One region of the Cytobacillus spartinae genome, then DNA from elsewhere that is predicted to be linked to it. Evidence: a T-box and tRNA genes for the amino acid it is inferred to sense, from the RefSeq annotation. Region 1 holds a T-box; the other holds one or more tRNA genes.
What was found. The T-box of region 1 lies ahead of metG (methionine--tRNA ligase). A T-box ahead of a tRNA ligase gene usually reads a tRNA of that ligase, here a tRNA-Met.
Positions count from the first base shown of each region.

Region 1 (9,828 bases):
CCGTTTGAACTAACCATGTCTAATGTACACAGTGTAGCTCCATGCGCCACCTGTGCTGCTACTTTACCTACCGACATATTAAGGTCTTTGTTCACAACATAATACTGTATAATTTCATCGTTCATGTCGTAGATCATCCTTTTTGAAAGTTGTTTTCATAAAGTATATTGCTTTATCATGACTGATATGATTGATGCAAAGCTTTTAGCTAACAAATAGCCATCACTTCTTAGAGATTATCACTTAGAAATGATTACTAAGTCCAATCTTTGTATAAAATAAACATGATGAAATTAACTATATAAAGGATTGATATGGGTGCATGTTGCTCTTTCTATATTTGTAATATTTGCCGTATGGCGATGGGGAGATTGGAGAAATTGGCAAAAATATCATACAACTATGCTTTATTTTGCTTTAGGAAACCTAACTTACAACTTTCTTACAGCAAGTTATTTTCTTTGGAGATTTAATTCAGACTTCCTAAGCAATCATACCTTAACAGAAATGTTGTATACATTTATTGTTTTTCCTGGTACGGCGCTCTTGTTTCTTTCAAATTATCCAACCACAAAGAAAGAACAACTGAAACATTATATAAGATGGGTAGCCATTTACGTATTAGTTGAGCTTGTCTTTATTTTTACAAACCACATCCATTATAATTACGGGTGGCATTTAGGCTGGTCGGCGGCATTTGATGTAATTATGTTTCCTATCCTTTATTTATTTTATAAAAAGCCTATTATTGCTTATCTTATTTCTATTCCTATTGCAGTTTTCTTCTTATGGTGGTTTAAAGTTCCGGTTCATCTTCCAGTGGAACAACGTTAAAGTGAACGGGCGTGTGTAACGCTCGTTTTTTTCTGTACTCCTATAAAATAAAACAACGAATCACTTAAATCAGTTTCCTTAATTATCCAATAAACCCCACTAGTAGTCAAAGATATTTTCCCCTTTTGGTAAATTTTCGCCAATGAATCTATCAAAATATCATGTTACGGTTAATAGGACTTATCAAGGAGGTATAGAAGGATGAAAAAACTAATATCCCTCGTGACATTTTTCGTACTAATTTTAAGTGCAAATACTAGTACGTTAGCAGCTAGTTCACACACTGTAACTAAAGGTGAGACTTATTGGAAAATTGCTTTAAAACATGGGGTTCCATACAAGCAGATCATGAGAGCTAATAACACAACAAGCGGATCTTTGTGGGTTGGCCAACGCATTACCATTCCAGCATCCTCGGTGTCAGCAGCTGAAAAGGATCTATTAGCTAGATTAGTAGAGGCTGAGGCGAAAGGTGAGCCTTATGCTGGTAAAGTGGCCGTAGCAACAGTTGTTCTAAACCGTGTAGATAGCAACATTTTCCCTAATACCGTTAGAGGTGTAATCTATGAAGCGCAGCAATTTACACCAGTTAGCAATGGTCAAATTAATAAACCTGCAAGTTTAGAGTCAAAACGTGCTGTTAACGAAGCCTTAGCTTTCCGTGGTTTAGGAAAAGGTTCTTTATATTTCTTTAATCCCGCTAAAACTTCTAACAAATGGTTACGCTCAAAGCCAGTTACAGTTGTAATTGGAAATCACGTTTTTGCAAAGTAGACACTCCAGATGGGGTGTTTATTTTATTTGTAATGGAGCATAAATTTCTCCATAATAAAATCGTTTAAAGTCTCTCCAACGATGATTTCCCCGTGTTTTTAGATCTTTACTCCTTAATTTTAAATAACTTAACCATTTTTTCCGTAAATTCACGATAGTCAAATTTAGCTGAATGAATGTTATACCACTTTCGAACGCTTTCGACCATCCAAATGGGGATCGCTTTTCCATCTATTAGATGATAATAATCTTTATATCCTCTCTTAAGGTATGCCCACCTTCCGTCATCTCCTTCTTTCATATATTCGGACACATCTATGAGCTTTGCTCTACCTTCGTTCATAATCACATTCTTTAGATGGATGTCCCTTGGGTTCATTCCTTTAGAGTAAATTTCCTTCCTAGCTTGCTCCACATCTTCGATAACCTGCGGTGGAATATGTATTCCTTTTACAACAGCATCATATAGCGTGATGCCTTCCTCATAGCTCAATACAATAAAATTGTGCCCTTGTCCATAACAGCTAGGAAAAAACGATGACTCCCCTATTCGTTCATATACGTTAAGCTCCATATCCTTTTTAAATAATTTGTCTGTTGCAAACACTTTAAAAGCATATTGCGGTATTTCATACGATCTAAATACAGCTGCGTCTGTTCCAATTCCAACACAGTACAGCTTATCAAGATTACCTTCAATGATAACAGGCTCGTTATTTTTGTTTGATGTTACTGTAATTTGACTGATAGGTTCCATCATTTTATGCCACATATATATCATACCCCGACTTTGTTTTTTATCTTCAATCTAAACTGTTTAACAACCCAAGATTTAAAATAAATGCAGTGGTTTGAAGCAAAACCACCGCTAAGTTACATGTCTATTACTAATCATATTAATTTTGTTTAGTAAATACGTCAAAATTCTTGTTTTTACCTATGTTAGATTGTTGGGTCCTGAGGTAGCGATTAGAACCTTAAAGAATTGGTGACTCTTTGTAATTCATGTGACAACCTCTCCTAGTTGCTTTAGCCGCTCTTTATTTTCTCCGATTAGGAATATAAACAAGAACTAGTTGTCCAATTTGTAAGATTAGAATCTATTCTTGAAGACCATTTTCTTGAGCCCCAGGGTCGGCACTTCCGTGACCTGGGTCAATATAGATTTTTTTATAAAAATCACCTCACCCTATTGTATGTGAGGGTCCGTATGGTGAAAGTACACTTACCACTATTCTATTATTATGGCGGTTATCTTCGCCTTCGAACAAATAAAAATAAGATAAATGTAAAAAACAAACTTGCCGAGGTTAAAAAAATAAAACCAAGGAATACCCAACTACCCATATAAGAGATGAACAGCATATGAACGATGATAAATACAAGGGTAATTATAAATGGATATACAATAAATTTGTTTTTCTTAGATTTATCCAAGATAAAAAATGATGCAACTAATAAAAACAGAACAGGAATTCCGTACAACAAAAACTTCATTTAAATTTCTCCCTTTTAATTATTCCTCCTCTTCTAATGTCTGATGTAATATTATATTCATAAAATGCCTGTTGTTATATAGGCATTTATTTGTTTTGAAGCCTAAATGGGTTGAATCTTTATCTTGATAATCCTCCCTATCACCAGACCGATATGATTTTAGTGGTCATTGGAAAAATTTCTCTTGATTATTTCCTTTACGTTTGCAATAATGATAAAAATTAAAATGAAATGCAATGATGGGAAGAGTAAGTTATTTGTAGCCTTTTACAGAGAGCTCCGGTTGGTGAAAAGGAGTAAAGACGAAGATAACTGAACATGGCCCCTGAGCATCACACTGAATCCAAATGGTAGTAGGTAGTGACGAGATTTGACACTCGTTATCAATGTCAGAGTATAAGAACATATCTGTTCCGTACTTATGGAGGCTAATAGTGTGAGCTATTAGTGAATAAAGGTGGTATCACGAGGCTAAGCTCGTCCTTTGACAATAGTCAGGGGGCGGGCTTTTTTGTTGTGTTGGCAACTTTTATACATCATTTATTAATTAGTGATTATCTACAAAGATTCAAACAAATACATTTTTCACTAAAGTTCCCTATAAGTACGTAACCAATTTTAAGGAGGAATAAATCATGTCAATCTTTATTGGTGGGGCCTGGCCCTACGCAAACGGTTCCCTTCATTTAGGGCATGTGGCAAGTCTGTTACCTGGTGATATTATAGCAAGGTATTATCGGTTAAAGGGTAAAAATGTGTTGTATGTTTCAGGAAGTGATTGTAATGGTACCCCTATTGCTGTAAGGGCAAAAAGTGAAGGTGTATCAACTAATGAAATCGCTACGCGGTATCATGAAGAGTTTGTTGAGTGCTTCAATAAATTAGGCTTTACCTATGATTTCTACACAAGAACAGACGATCCTTTTCATCATGAAGAGGTTCAAGAAATTTTCAAGAGGCTTATACAAAGCGGCCTCATTTATAAAAAGAACATTGATCAGTCTTACTGTGAGTTTGATTCACTATTTTTGCCTGATCGGTATGTTGAAGGAACCTGCCCAAATTGTTTGAATCCAGCACGCGGAGATCAGTGTGATTATTGTTCTAGCTTGTTGGATCCTTTGGACTTATTGAACAAGAAATGTAAACTATGTGGAGGTGAGCCGATTGTCAAAAAGACAGAACACTTGTACTTTGCTTTGTCCAAACTTCAAAACCCTCTTGAGAAGTTTTTTCAAGAAAGTAAATACAATTGGAAAGAAAACGCGGTTCATCTTACCGATCGATATTTAAAGGAAGGGTTAAAAGACCGCGCCGCTTCGCGCGACTTAGAAAATGGAGTTTCTGTTCCCATTGAAGGCTTTCAACAAAAGAAGATTTATGTATGGATTGAGGCTGTTTCCGGCTACTTAACAGCTAGTAAAAAGTGGTCAATAGATTATAATCAACCGTGGGACGATTTTTGGAGTGAAGATGCTAAATCATACTATGTACACGGGAAAGACAATATCCCCTTCCACACTCTTATATGGCCTTCTATTCTTATAGGACTTAAAGATTTAAAGCTCCCAGAATGTATCATCTCTAGTGAGTATTTGACGGTTGAAAAAAAGAAGCTTTCAACTAGTAGAAATTGGGCTGTGTGGGTTCCAGAGATATTAGAGTCGTATCACCCGGATTCCATTCGATATTTTTTAACGATCAATGCCCCTGACAAACGTGACGCTGATTTCTCTTGGAGGGAGTTTATCTATAGTCATAATAGCGAACTATTAGGAGCTTTCGGGAACTTTGTGAACCGGACTTTAAAATTTATTGAGAAGTACTATGATCATATCATTCCTTCTGCACTAGCTGATCAAACTATAGTTACTGAGATTTACCATTTATACGAGAAAACAGGAAATCTTATCGAAAAAGGAGATGGTAAGGCTGCTTTAGAGAGCATATTTGATTTTATCAGGAAAGCTAATAAGTATTTTGATGAAAGAAAACCATGGATTCAAATAAAAGAAAACCAAGCAGAATGTTCAGCAACACTGTATACATGCGCGGTGATCGTTGCAAACCTCTCAAACTTGTTAGAACCATTCCTACCTTTTACATGTCAGGATATTCGAAAATTTCTAGGTGTTACTGAACCGTCTTGGAGCTATATAAGTCCTACAGGAGCATTGGAAGGCATTACACCATTGTTTGAAAGAATTGATATTGAAAACATTGAATTAGAGCGAAATAAACTAGGTAAGTAGCAGCCCTAAAAGAAAGAAGCATTACCTTTACTAAGTAGGTAATGCTCTTACTTTTTATTCCTTAATTGTTGATTTTAAATATTGTTCAATTAATCTATTTAATCGCTGAAGGTGGAAAGCGTACTCGAATATCGCTGATCCAATCACTACTAACCTTAGTTTTTCTTTCGGATTATTTCGGTAGTGATCCATGATATTTTCTAGGAACTCTCCGCTTTCTGTTAGAACTTCATCTTCGACCCGATGTTCCTCTAACTTCACTTTTCCCTCATATTTTAATAAAAAATACTCATGACACTTGATTAATTGCTCTAATTGCTGGTCAAATAGTAAATTTTCTTCTTCACTCGTATGACTTTGAAAATAGTGTTCATCGATCACTTGAAGAAGCTCTTCCCCTTGCTGAAGCGATTTTAGCATTTGTTTAAAAACAACAATTTCCCGTGCATCTAATGGGTTTAGCTTTGACATTTTAGCTCGTTCTTCATCAAATACTTTAAATAAGTCTTCAAGCTTTTTTATATCTGATTCTAGTTTTTTGGAATGCTGTTGAAAAGATTTCTCGGTCATTTCATTTGAAATAGCTGTCCGGATTAACAAGGACATATTTTGAAAAACAGATTTACTCTGTTCGATATAATTTTTCTTATATTTTGGTGGCAACACTAGTATATTTATTAAAAATGCAGAGGCAATCCCAATTAGAATAATTCCAAAACGATTAGCCGCAAATAATACATCCCCTTCTCCAGGCGCACTCATAATAGCAAGTACTGTAACGACCGTTAATGATATCGTATTTTCCATTTTTAATTTTAAGCTAATAGAGATGACTACGATAATAACCAATCCAATAATGATAGGATCATTGCCTATATAGTAAATCGTGAAAAGAGCAAAAAGTGCTCCAATCGTATTGGTAATGATCTGGTCAATGATATGTCTCCATGATTTGTATATGGAAGGCTGCACAGCGAATATAGCTGCAACACCTGCAAATAACGCTGGTTCTAACTTAAAGAAATAACATATGTATAAGGCCATTGTAACAGCCAGTCCTGTTTTAAAGACTCGTGGACCTAATGTCAAAAATACCCAATCCTCCATTCACAACACAAAAAAGAATTCATATCCAATTTATCATATTTTGTTGGTTACTAAAACCATTACGTTGTTGGAAAGCAAAAAACACACTGTAGAGTGTGTTCTATTGAGTAGGGTCTTTATATTGAACCTTTTTTACTTGTTTGAATAAATTGTCATCCGAATCCTTCGGTGATGGGGGATTAAAGGTCAAGGGACAATTTAGTTTTGTACTGATCACATTTAGAGCATACTTTATGTCTTCTAGATCTTTTTTGGTAGCATAGGTTTCGTTTGGAAATAATTCTACACCAATCTCCCCACTAACTTCTAATGAAGCAGATTTGACGGATTTAATATCATTTATCTTTTTAATTCTCAACCTCATCTTAAGTTCATCTTCCGGAATCCTTGCTTTTCGAAGATTTTTTTCAATAACCCTACCTTCTTCGATGAGCAATAATGGCTCGCCCATAATCCACTTTTTCGTTTTTGGAATCAGGATTTGTAGATAAGAAACAAAAATCAAACCTAGAATAATTAAGCTGCCGTTATATACACTTTCCCATGAGTTTTCTTCTTTAAGAGGGTGAACCAATACAGTTCCTATTCCAATCATAAGTACTACTTCACTTGGTGTAGTTTGTGAGATGGCACGCTTTCCACCTACTCTTAAAAGAATGATTGCTGCTGTTATGTAAACGACTGCTTGCAGCCAGTGGGGCATATGTACACCTCCTCCGAACAATGTTTAACAATAGTGTTTTAGAGAAATATATGATTCATTAGCCCGTTCATAATGAAGTAGACGATCCAAAACGGAACTGAAGGTTTTCTAAATAGGGTTGGTGAGCATGCAACCGAAATAATCATACTTAACTTTATGATATCCCGGGCTTTCATAGTTTCACCTTCTAATGATGAATTTGTCTTTCGGTTCTTTGAGAATATTCATGTAGGCACCTCGACGAAGGGTTTTGATGGTCATCAATCCCATCTAATAAGTAAATAGACCCCTCTTTAAAAACAGCTATTTCCTCTAGTAAAGGTGGGTAAGGTGAATGCTTTACATGATTTAGAAGATTTCTCTTTACATCTTCATGATCCATACTTTCACAAAGCTTCAGCCAATTAGAGACAGCTTCACTCTTCATCACCCAATACGAATAGACGATTTCAATTAAGGTTAGCAGATCAAAGGCTTCCTTTTTTGTCATTTCTCCTCCTAAACCCAATTCCATTTTAATGTTGCCCATTATTCTTCCCATTATTTGTTGGTTTCAATAACCACTTATACAAAATAAAGGACCAATCCAATATCTGAATTGATCCTAGAAAGGCTTAAATTAACGGTTTTCCAGTTTCCGGTGATAAATTAGCATCTCCACCACCTTTTATGAGTGGTTCTTCTATATAGTTCATTTCATCAGGATCCAATGGCAATAGTCCTGGCTCAATATCAGCCATTGATCTCTTTGTTTTAAAGTTTTTCTCATCTCTTTCCATTGATTTTCACCACCTTCTGAAGGTAGTGTTTGTCTCTATTTTTTATGTATGCGACTAATATAGGTTCATAACCCAGTCTTTCACCAACATCTGTACAACCGAGCGCTTTTCAATTGCCATTAAATGTCCCGTATCCAAAATAGAAACGGTCCCATTTTTAAACTTATTTAGGTATTCTAAATGATCTTTATACCCACAGATAGAATCATGTTTTCCTAGTAAAAAAAGAGCGGGTTGACTTACTTCCGACTGGTTCAAGAGTGGTTCTTCTTTTAAATAGTATCCGTTTTCACGCCAATTTGAGCTGAGAAACTCTTTGTTTGCTAGTAAACGACCTGGCTGAACTTCATTTAAAAATTTTTCTAGATTATCTTTTGTCTGATAAACCATTAATGTATCAAATGCTAATTGTATATCTGAATCCATCTGTGTTAATTCATGTTCATCCCTTTTAACAACCACTCTTTCTGGGACCGTTCTATTCTTTTGATGAAGTGCTGATGCTAACAAACACAACCCTTTTACATTTGAAATTCTTGAGTGCATAATACCTTGTGCAATATAGCCACCAAAGGAATGTCCAATGAGTGAGAACTCTTTTTGAGGCAGTGTTTGATCAATAAATTTTAAAATAAATTCCAGCATATCCTGTGTACTTTTGATTTTCTCATCTATCATACTTTTTCCATGTGCAGGAATATCTATATAAATCCGTTGAAACCCTTCAAACGTATCAAAGATTGGTTCCATCCAAGCTTTCATAGATTGATGATCGGTTCCCATTGCATGAAGAATAATAATCGGATGACCTTCCCCATATATCTCATAAAATAAACTTCTATTCTCTAAATAAAATTGCATTTCCTCTACCTCTCTCCAACTTTTTTAAAAATTTTCATATAAAAAATTTACCATTTTTACTTACGGTTTAAAATGATAAATGTTGATTTTACAATGTTTTCATTAGAGGTATTACGGACACCGAAACTATTACACTTAAACGCGTTAAAGTTGTAAACTTTTTACCATTGACCAATAAGAAAAATTTTTAGATAATTCAAACTATCAAAAACACAAAAAATCCACAATATTAGACATCTAGGAGGCGTTATAAATGGAATTCATTCAACAAATGGTTGGACATGCAAATAATATACTGTGGTCTTATATATTAATCGGTTTACTTCTTGGTCTAGGACTTTACTTTACAATCAAAACAGGATTTGTACAGATACTTAAGTTCGGTGAGATGGTGCGTGTACTAAAGGACAAAAATGAGGGATTGCCCGGAGAAAAATCGATTTCCTCCCTTCAAGCTTTCTTTATTGGTTCAGCAACAAGAATTGGTACAGGAAATGTTGCAGGTGTAGCAATGGCAATTGCAGTTGGTGGACCTGGTGCTGTTTTCTGGATGTGGGTAGTTGCCATTCTAGGAGGAGCTAGTGCATTTGTTGAAAGTACACTAGCGCAAATCTACAAAGAAAAGGATGCAAATGGAGGATTCAAAGGTGGCCCTGCCTACTACATGAGAAAGCAACTCGGATCAAAGTGGTTGAGCACTATTTTTGCTTTTGGAATCATTATTTCTTTTGGATTAACGTTCAACGCGGTACAAAGTAATACCATCGCTTCAGCATTTACTAATTCGTTTAAAATCAATGGGGCGTTTGTAGGGATTCTTTTAGCAGTTTTAACAGCATTTATTATTTTTGGTGGAGTTCAACGTATTGCCCATTTTTCAGTGATCATCGTTCCAATCATGGCATTTTTCTACATTGCATTAGCAGGTTTTGTTGTTATAACAAATATTTCTCAAGTTCCTGCTGTACTTTCTTTAATTGTAAAAAGTGCATTCGGATTTGAACAAGTGTTTGGCGGTGGT
Region 1 covers NZ_JBIACK010000001.1:598,247-608,074, forward strand. The annotation lists gene ACFYKX_RS02930 (aminoacyl-tRNA hydrolase) at 1-125, opposite strand, end outside; gene ACFYKX_RS02935 (CBO0543 family protein) at 319-834, shown strand; gene ACFYKX_RS02940 (cell wall hydrolase) at 1,036-1,608, shown strand; gene ACFYKX_RS02945 (serine/threonine protein kinase) at 1,715-2,368, opposite strand; gene ACFYKX_RS02950 (hypothetical protein) at 2,860-3,105, opposite strand; T-box leader at 3,333-3,593, shown strand; gene metG (methionine--tRNA ligase) at 3,741-5,357, shown strand; gene ACFYKX_RS02960 (FUSC family protein) at 5,412-6,446, opposite strand; gene ACFYKX_RS02965 (DUF421 domain-containing protein) at 6,565-7,167, opposite strand; gene ACFYKX_RS02970 (hypothetical protein) at 7,355-7,657, opposite strand; gene ACFYKX_RS02975 (hypothetical protein) at 7,782-7,946, opposite strand; gene ACFYKX_RS02980 (alpha/beta fold hydrolase) at 8,001-8,807, opposite strand; gene ACFYKX_RS02985 (alanine/glycine:cation symporter family protein) at 9,061-9,828, shown strand, end outside.

Region 2 (9,828 bases), on a different contig from region 1:
TAAAAAGGATTATCTAAATAAGAACATCAGTGATCTTGTCGAGAAAACAATGGAAGAGCGTACTTCTGTACTAATGAATCAACAAGGTGAGATTTCTTTAGTAGATGGAAACCAAGAAGAGGTTTCTTCCTACACGGTAGGACCAATTATTGCAAATGGAGATCCTATCGGTGCCGTAATCATTTTCTCTAAAGAAGGATCCTTAGGAGACGTAGAGCAAAAAGCAGTTGAAACAGCTGCTGGTTTCTTAGCAAGACAAATGGAATCTTAATATCAGGAACATTGAAAGAGGTGGCTAGAGATAAGCTGCCTTTTTTCTATGTACTCATTTACGAAGATCTTAAGGATGAATGTACTGTGAAAATCAAATCTACATATGAGGGATCATAAAGAATTAACCACGGGTCCTGTGAATGGAATGTGCTATAATATCCTTTAGAATTCATTTGGAAGGAGCTGGGCGATGAAGCCCGAACATCATTCTAAAGATTTATTAAAAGGCGCATTTATATTATCCATTGCTGCTATAATAACGAAAATTTTAAGTGCTGTTTATCGAGTACCATTTCAAAACATTGTCGGAGATGTTGGTTTTTATATATATCAGCAAGTATATCCATTTTACGGGATTGCACTTGTTTTATCTACATATGGATTTCCACTTATCATTTCTAAGCTGTATGCTGAAAGAGAAAGCCAAAACGACCAATTGGCAAAAGAAAGATTACTTATCGTCTCAACCCTTTTTATATCATCTATAGGGGTACTCTCTTTTATTGCCCTTTATATGGGTTCTACATGGTTAGCGAATTATATGGGGGACCCTGAATTATCTATGCTTTTAAAGGTAATTGCCATTGTTTTTTTAATTTTCCCCATAGTCTCCGTCATAAGGGGCTACTTTCAGGGGCTAGGAGAAATGGTACCAACGGCTGTTTCGCAAGTTGGAGAGCAAGCAGTCCGAGTTGGAACGATCTTAATAGCTGCAACACTATTAATGAGAGAAGGGTACAATCTTTATATAGTCGGAGCGGGTGCTGTATTGGGGTCCGTTACAGGAGGGCTAGTTTCTACTTTCATTCTTATTACTTTCTTCTGGATCTGGAGGAGAAAGAAAGGCTTTTTACCCTTACGTAAATATATGGATATAAAGGATTGTAAGGTGATTGTTAAAGCGTTAGTCGTCCAAGGGTTCGCTATTTGTGTCAGCAGCCTCTTGTTAATATTTTTGCAGTTAGCAGATTCACTAAATCTTTATTCTTTGCTCATTTCAGAAGGGTTAAATAGTGAGGATGCTAAAGAGTTAAAGGGGATATATGACAGAGGCCAACCATTAATCCAACTTGGAACAGTCGTAGCTACATCCATAGCATTATCTTTAGTTCCACTGATTTCAAGTAGAAGGGTCATTAATAATTCAGTATTATTACATGAAAAGATTAATATCGCCCTAAGGATTAGCATTATGATTGGTGTAGGCGCAACGGTAGGTCTACTTGCTATCATAAAACCTACCAATATCATGCTATTCAAAAATACGAATGGGAATGAAGTATTATCATTATTATGTTTTATCATCGTACTTAGTTCAATCATCATTACAGTTACTGCTGTTCTACAAGGATTAGGAAACACTCTTTTTCCAGCGATTGTGATTTTATTTGGATTTGGGATAAAATATATTCTAAATATCATTTTAGTTCCTAATTTTTCTACTTTAGGAGCGGCGCTAGCATCCATTGTCTCTTTACTATTCATTTTAGCGGTTATATATATGAAGTTGAGAGCAATCGTGCGTAAAAGAATTGTACATATAAAATTTCTCTTAATCGTTTTAGCTGCTTCTATAACCATGTTCATAGGGGTAAAAGGTTTCCTGTTTACGACCAATATGATCTTTCATCTAGGTAATGATAGGATCCTGGCCTCCTTACAAGCTGTGAGTGCGGTAATAATTGGAGGATTCATCTATCTGTTTATGATGATAAAAAGTAATGTTTTTAAAGAAGAAGAATTAGTTCTACTCCCATTCGGAAGTAAACTTATGATGTTATTACCAAGAAAAAATAGGAGATGAAAGCTGTTTGAATAAAATTGTTGTAGTGGGCCTAGGAGCAGGAGATATAAACCAGCTACCATTAGGGATTTACCGCTTATTAAAACAGTCAAAAGATATATTTCTTCGTACAAAGGAACATCCAGTTGTAAAAGAACTGGAAAATGAAGGGCTAACTTTCACATCGTTTGATGATATTTACGAAAAACATGAAACATTTGAAGCTGTATACAATGAAATATGTGAACGTCTATTTAGTCTTGCTCAAGGAAAGCCCATTGTCTACGGAGTTCCAGGTCATCCGTTAGTGGCTGAAAGAACGGTACAAATATTAATAGATCAATCTTCAGAAAAAAATATTGAGCTTGAAATTAATGGAGGGCAAAGTTTCTTAGACCCTTTATTTCAGTCTTTAAGAATTGATCCAATTGAGGGGTTTCAGTTACTCGATGCAACTTCATTAAAACGAGATGAAATACAAATCCGCCAGCATATGATCATCGGTCAGCTATATGATACGTTCATGGCTTCTGAAGTGAAATTAACTCTAATGGAAAAGCTCCCTTTTGATTATGAAGTATATATTGTTACGGCAGCAGGAAGTAGTCTGGAAGAGATTCGCAAAGTTCAACTATATGAGCTAGATAGAGAAGTTAAGCTAAACAATCTAACATCATTGTATGTTCCTCCAGTATCGGAAGAGTCTCTGCTCCTAAAGGATTTCTCAAAGCTAAGAGGCATTATTGCTGAACTCCGCGGACCAAATGGATGTCCATGGGACTTAAAGCAAACCCATCAATCCTTGAAAAAATACCTAATAGAAGAGGCTTATGAATTAATTGAGGCGATTGATTCAGAAGATATTGATCACATGATCGAAGAACTTGGCGATGTTCTTCTTCAAGTTGTGCTTCATGCGCAAATTGGCGAAGATGATGGGTATTTTACGATAGATGAGGTTATAGAATCGTTATCTAAAAAGATGATTAGGAGACATCCTCATGTTTTTGGGGATGTCCAAGCAGATACAGAAGAGACGGTCTTGAGAAATTGGCAAGAGATTAAGAAAGAAGAAAAAGGTGCGGAAGCTGAGTCACTTTTAGACGATGTCGGAACGCATTTACCTAATTTGATGAGAGCATATGAACTTCAAAAAAAGGCTGGAAAAGTAGGCTTTGATTGGGACCATGTAAATCAAGCATGGGAAAAAGTGAAGGAAGAAATAGTGGAATTTGAAGATGAAATGAAAACTTCCGAACAAAATGAAAACCTGCAGAAAGAATTTGGTGATGTTCTATTTGCGTTGGTGAATGTGGCTCGGTTCTATGATTTTAATCCGGAAGAAGCATTATTCAGTACAAACCAGAAGTTTATCCGTAGATTTTCATTTATTGAGGAACAAGTACAAGAGAGTGGTAAGAAGTTTGAAGAATTTAGCTTAGAAGAATTAGATCAACTTTGGAATCAAGCAAAAGATAAAGGACTTTAAATAGATAGTGAAGTCTTTGTGATCAAACATTTTTCAGGGAGATGAAAATTATGCGTTTAGATAAATTCTTAAAGGTATCCAGATTAATAAAAAGAAGAACGCTGGCAAAAGAAGTTAGCGATCAAGGAAGAATTTCCATAAATGGTCTTCAAGCGAAGGCAGGCTCGATTGTTAAAGTGGGGGATGAGCTGTCGATTCGTTTTGGGCAGAAATTAGTAACGGTAAGAGTGGATCAAATTCAGGAAACTTCACGTAAAGAAGAAGCAGCTGAAATGTACACCATTATAAAAGAGGAAAAGGTAAATCAAGAAGTAGAGTAAAGGTACACATGTCCAAAATGTAAGAGATGGCTTGTTCTATTATCAGCCCCTTTAACATACACATGTACAAAAGGTTGTACTATGTGATTGTGAGGGATGAATAATGAGTCAATATTATGAGACGAATGTTTCAAAAGGGACAGTACAAGAGCACGATGTGATTATGCGGGGAAGAAAGCTATTAGATATTACAGGGGTTAAGCAGGTTGAAAGCTTTGATAATGAAGAATTTCTACTTGAGACCGTCATGGGCTTCCTAGCTATTAAAGGGCAGAATCTACAGATGAAAAATCTAGATGTCGATAAAGGGATTGTGTCGATAAAAGGAAAAGTATTTGAACTGGTGTACTTAGATGAACATCAAGGGGAAAAAGCTAAAGGTTTCTTTAGCAAGTTGTTCCGATGACGCTGTCTACACAATTTCTTACTATGATTGCGATGATTGGTATGGGAAGTTACTTTGGTGCTTCCCTCGATACGTATAATCGCTTTTTAAAACGTTCAGAAAGAAAAAGCTGGATTGTTTTTTGTAATGACATTTTATTTTGGTTATTACAAGGTCTTTCGATTTTCTATACTCTCTTTGTCGTGAATCAAGGTGAGCTCAGGTTTTATATATTTGTAGCTCTTCTATGTGGATTTGCTGCCTACCAAGCTCTTTTTAAGCAGGTTTACCTACGATTATTAGAGATTGTCATTTCAATGATAATCTCTATTTATCAGTTTTTAGTGAAAGTGTTTATGGTACTTATATATAGACCGGTACAATCATTACTTTTTGCTCTATTATCGATTATAATAATGCTAGGCAAGGGTCTTTTGGCACTTGTTTCACTGCTCTTTAAGGTCTTATTATTTATAACGAAAGTACTATTTAGTCCGATTAAGTGGATTTTCCTATTAATTTGGAAATTATTGCCGAAATATATTAAAAATTACGTCGAGAAGTTATATAATAAATTAGCAGGATATTATAACAAAATAAAGAATACCTTTAATACATGGTTTTTAAAGTGGAAGAACAAGAATAAATAAGGAGGGAAAGCGATTAATGAGTGCCATAAAGAAGCGCAACGTTGCAAAAATCGAAACTAGCTATACGAAACAACATGAGATATCTGAAGCTAATCTATCTAGAAAAAGAACGCTACTTTTTCGAAGACTAGCTGTTTTTCTGATCTTTGCTGCTGTTTCAACTTACTTTATTATTAATACACTCATTTCGCAGGCCTCGACTCTTGATGAAATGAATGCGGAGAAAAAGAAACTTCACGAAGAGCTTGGTGCCCTTAAGAAGGAAGAAACCATTCTTCAAGAAGAGATCGTCAAATTAAACGATGATGACTATATTGCGAAGTATGCAAGGTCAGAATACTTTCTATCTGATAAGAATGAAATCATCTTTAATTTGCCAGATGAAAAAAAGGAAAAATCATCCGACAAGTCATCGTATTGACACGCTTTTTTTCATTTCTGTATAATATAGAGTAAATGAATGAATTTCACAGGCATTCAATTTTTGAAAAGTGAAGCTTTTATAATGAACACTATGTTCTTTTTGAATTATATTTTTTTTAGTAATGTTTACTGTTCAAAGCCATGTGGAATATATTCAAGTATGATTCTTTTAAATTTTTAAGGAGGAAAAATCTTTTTATGTCAATCGAAGTAGGCAGCAAGTTACAAGGTAAGGTAACAGGCATCACTAATTTTGGAGCGTTTGTGGAGTTACCAGAAGGCTCAACAGGTCTTGTTCACATTAGTGAGGTCGCGGATAATTATGTTAAAGATATAAATGACCATCTTAAAGTTGGTGACGAAGTCGAGGTAAAAGTCATTAATGTTGAAAAGGATGGCAAGATTGGTTTATCCATCAAGAAAGCTGTAGATAGACCTGAAAGACCCGCTAGACCTGAAAGATCTGACAGACCAGACAGAGGACCAAGAGGTGGAGATTCTAGAGGTGGCGGTCAACGTCCACGTCAAGGTAGAGCCAACGATAACCGTGCTCCAAGAGAGAACTTTGAATCAAAAATGGCACGTTTCTTAAAAGATAGTGAAGACCGTTTATCTTCGTTAAAGCGCAACACAGAATCTAAACGAGGTGGCAGAGGCGCTAGAAGAGGTTAACTTGCTGCTGAATTATAAATAAACTTTAAAAAGTGAGTCTTTGATGACTTGCTTTTTTTTATTTGATTACATGACCGCTCTTATAAATATAAAAAAAACGACAGTTGAGTGAACAACTGTCGTTTTTTATTATGACCCATACGGGATTCGAACCCGTGTTACCGCCGTGAAAGGGCGGTGTCTTAACCGCTTGACCAATGGGCCGTGATAGGGATTAATTGGACTTTTACGTCCGAAAAACATTTGCTTGTCGGGGCTAACCAAGGCGCTCCCGCTTTTCTTTGTCCAGCTCCAGTGCCTAGACCCTCGAGACACTTCGGTCTAGAGAAAGAACTCAAAAACCGAGTTCGTTTCTCTAGCCCTCCAGTGTTTTTCGGGGCTGAACAAGGCACTTCCGCATTTCTGTATAGCGGCGGAGGGAGTCGAACCCACGACCTCACGGGTATGAACCGTACGCTCTAGCCAGCTGAGCTACGCCGCCATGTGTTAAAGCACAAATAATATATTACAAACGTTTTACTTTTAAGTCAATAACATTTTTATAGAAAATTGTCGTTTTCAGTTATTATCCTATCAAATGCATATATAGAGCCATCTTTACTGAGTTAACAAGGTTAAAGGACAAAGTTCCATCAAGCAAAAACACCTGATAATTTGTTTGCTTTTCGTGTATTAAGGTGAAATCAGTCGAACGAAATATGAATGCTTGTCCTCCATTTTGACAAACTTTTAAAATTCGCCCTCTTATAATAGTCATCAACGATATTAAAGTGGGGAGTGGAGTTTTACATGGAAAATGTAGAAAGGAATATAGGAGAACCTATCGGGGAAGTAAGCTTTAACGGATCTAAATTAGGTATTTCTAACGGTCTAAACAAATTCCAACTGAAAACGGAAACTTTCTTTGTGAAAAAAGGCTATATTCTATTAATCATAGGCTTTTTGCTAGGACGAGCTTTAATATTATCTAAATTGACTCCTTTTGCTCTACCATTTTTTGCAGCAGTTTACATGGTTAGAAGAGAAAAAGCCCCTTTGGCATTAATAGGACTTGTTGCTGGAGCAGCAACGTTGTCGGTTATAGATGCAGCTTATACATTTATTGTTACATTTTTATTCTTATTTCTCCTCCGGGTGTCAAAGAAACTCCTTCAGAGTGAAATAAGAGCTCTGCCTTTTTATGTATTTGGTACATTGTTATTAGGAAAGTTAGGGAAAAGTTATATTTTAACCAATCAAGTTTCTCTATACGATGGAATGATGGCGGGAGTAGAAGCGAGTTTAGGCTTTATTTTAACGCTTATTTTTTTACAAAGTATTCCTTTAATTTCAGTTAATAAAAGAAGACAGTCACTTAAAACGGAAGAAATTGTTTGTTTAATCATCATGCTCGCATCCATTATGACAGGTACGATTGGTTGGTCTGTCTATGACTTATCGGTTGAGCATATCATGTCGAGATATTTGGTTTTAGTATTTGCATTTGTAGCAGGAGCTACGGTCGGGTCAACCGTTGGTGTTGTAACAGGACTTATCTTTAGTCTTGCCAATGTATCAAGTTTCTACCATATGAGTTTGTTAGCGTTTTCAGGATTATTGGGTGGTTTATTAAAAGAAGGGAAGAAAATTGGCGTTGCAATCGGCTTATTTATTGCAACACTCTTAATTGGAATGTATGGCGAAGGAAGCGGAAACCTTCTTAATACTTTTTTAGAAACTGCAGCAGCAGTTGTTTTATTCCTACTTACCCCACAAGCCCTAACTTCTAAACTTGCAAAATATATACCTGGTACACCTGAATATACAGCTGAACAACAGCAATATATGAGAAAAATGCGCGATGTGACGGCTCAAAGGGTTGAGCAGTTTTCATCCGTTTTTCAAGCTCTCTCTAATAGTTTTTCATCCTATGACGAACAAAATGAATGGGACGATAAAGAACGTGAGCTAGATTTCTTTTTAAGTAATGTGACTGAAAAGACCTGTCAAACTTGTTTTAAGAAAGAGCATTGTTGGACAAGGAACTTTAATACAACCTATGACTATATGAAAGATATTATGACTGAAATGGATCAAAATAATGGAGCTGTTTCCCCTAAGCTCTCAAGAGAATGGGACAAGCATTGTACAAAGTCGAAAAAAGTAATCGATGCAGTCTATCAAGAGTTATCGCTATATCAAGCAAATCAGAAGTTGAAGAAGCAAGTACAGGAAAGCAGGAAGCTTGTTGCCGATCAATTATTAGGTGTATCTACCGTAATGGGAGATTTCGCAAAAGAAATCCAAAGGGAGCGAGATAACCATCATAAGCAAGAGGAATTAATTTTAGAAGCTTTACAGGAATTTGGTATTCATATCGAGCAAGTTGAAATATATAGTTTGGAGCAAGGGAACGTTGACATCGACATGACGATTCCTTTCTGCAACGGACATGGAGAATGTGAGAAACTGATTGCTCCAATGCTCTCGGATATCCTTGGTGAAACCATCATTGTAAACTCTGAAGAATGCTCAACCTATCCGAATGGCTTTTGCCATGTGACGTTCCGTTCAGCAAAAGCGTATGCGGTTGATACGGGTGTGGCCCATGCTGCGAAAGATGGAGGATTTATTTCAGGAGATAGTTACTCAACCATTGAGTTAGGTTGTGGAAAATATGCAGTGGCTATAAGTGATGGAATGGGAAATGGAGAGAGAGCGCATATCGAAAGTAAAGAAACACTTGAACTTTTACAAAAGATTCTACAATCCGGAATCGAGGAAAAAGTAGCGATTAAATCCGTTAATTCCGTCTTGTCGTTAAGAACAACAGATGAGATCTTCTCAACATTAGACTTGGCGATGATTGATTTACAGAATGCTTCCGTCCGATTCCTAAAAATCGGCTCCACACCGAGTTTTATCAAAAGAGGAAATAAAGTCATTAAGATTCAAGCTAGTAATTTACCTATGGGAATTATACAAGAATTTGATGTGGATGTAGTGAGTGACCAGTTAAAAGCAGGTGATTTACTCATTATGATGAGTGATGGTGTATTTGAAGGACCAAAGCATGTGGAGAATTATGATTTATGGATGAAAAGAAAGATAGGAGAGCTTGCAACAGATGATCCTCAACAGGTAGCAGATTTAATTATGGAAGAGGTGATTCGATCTCGGTCAGGATTTATTGAAGACGATATGACTGTAGTGGTAACAAAGGTAAAGCACAATACACCTAGATGGTCAACAATCCCAATGCAAAAATATCGACAAAAGGCTAACTAATATATTTTGTTCAATTAAACCGCATTTATGTATAAATCCCCTCTAATCAGTCGAAAATGGTAACAACTCAAATCTGGAGGGGAGATTATGAAAACAGGTACGTTAAAACAAATTTTGCTTATTACAGATGGTTGTTCCAATCAAGGGGAAGATCCAATTGCAATGGCAGCCCTAGCTAAAGAGCAAGGGATTACCGTGAACGTAATTGGTGTGATGGAACATGATGTAATTGATGACCAAGGAATGAAAGAAATTGAAGGAATTGCTATGTCCGGTGGTGGAGTGAGTCAAGTTGTTTATGCACAACAGCTCTCCCAGACTGTTCAAATGGTGACGAGAAAAGCAATGACACAGACGTTACAAGGAGTAGTGAATAAGGAGCTTCAGCAAATTCTAGGCGGGTCGAAAACAGTTGAAGATTTACCACCTGAACAACGAGGCGAAGTGATGGAAGTGGTTGATGAATTAGGAGAAACCGTTGAGTTGGAAGTGTTGATTCTTGTCGATACAAGTGCAAGTATGAAACATAAACTTCCTACGGTGAAAGAAGCCTTACTAGACCTTTC
Region 2 covers NZ_JBIACK010000023.1:22,260-32,087, forward strand. The annotation lists gene spoVT (stage V sporulation protein T) at 1-271, shown strand, start outside; gene ACFYKX_RS26060 (putative polysaccharide biosynthesis protein) at 464-2,077, shown strand; gene ACFYKX_RS26065 (bifunctional methyltransferase/pyrophosphohydrolase YabN) at 2,085-3,545, shown strand; gene ACFYKX_RS26070 (RNA-binding S4 domain-containing protein) at 3,596-3,865, shown strand; gene yabP (sporulation protein YabP) at 3,969-4,271, shown strand; gene yabQ (spore cortex biosynthesis protein YabQ) at 4,268-4,900, shown strand; gene ACFYKX_RS26085 (FtsB family cell division protein) at 4,917-5,321, shown strand; gene ACFYKX_RS26090 (S1 domain-containing RNA-binding protein) at 5,522-5,995, shown strand; tRNA gene ACFYKX_RS26095 (tRNA-Glu) at 6,128-6,199, opposite strand; tRNA gene ACFYKX_RS26100 (tRNA-Met) at 6,403-6,476, opposite strand; gene spoIIE (stage II sporulation protein E) at 6,785-9,262, shown strand; gene ACFYKX_RS26110 (vWA domain-containing protein) at 9,350-9,828, shown strand, end outside.
Region 2: it encodes a tRNA-Met, which carries the amino acid that the T-box ahead of metG (methionine--tRNA ligase) is inferred to sense. The anticodon was not compared.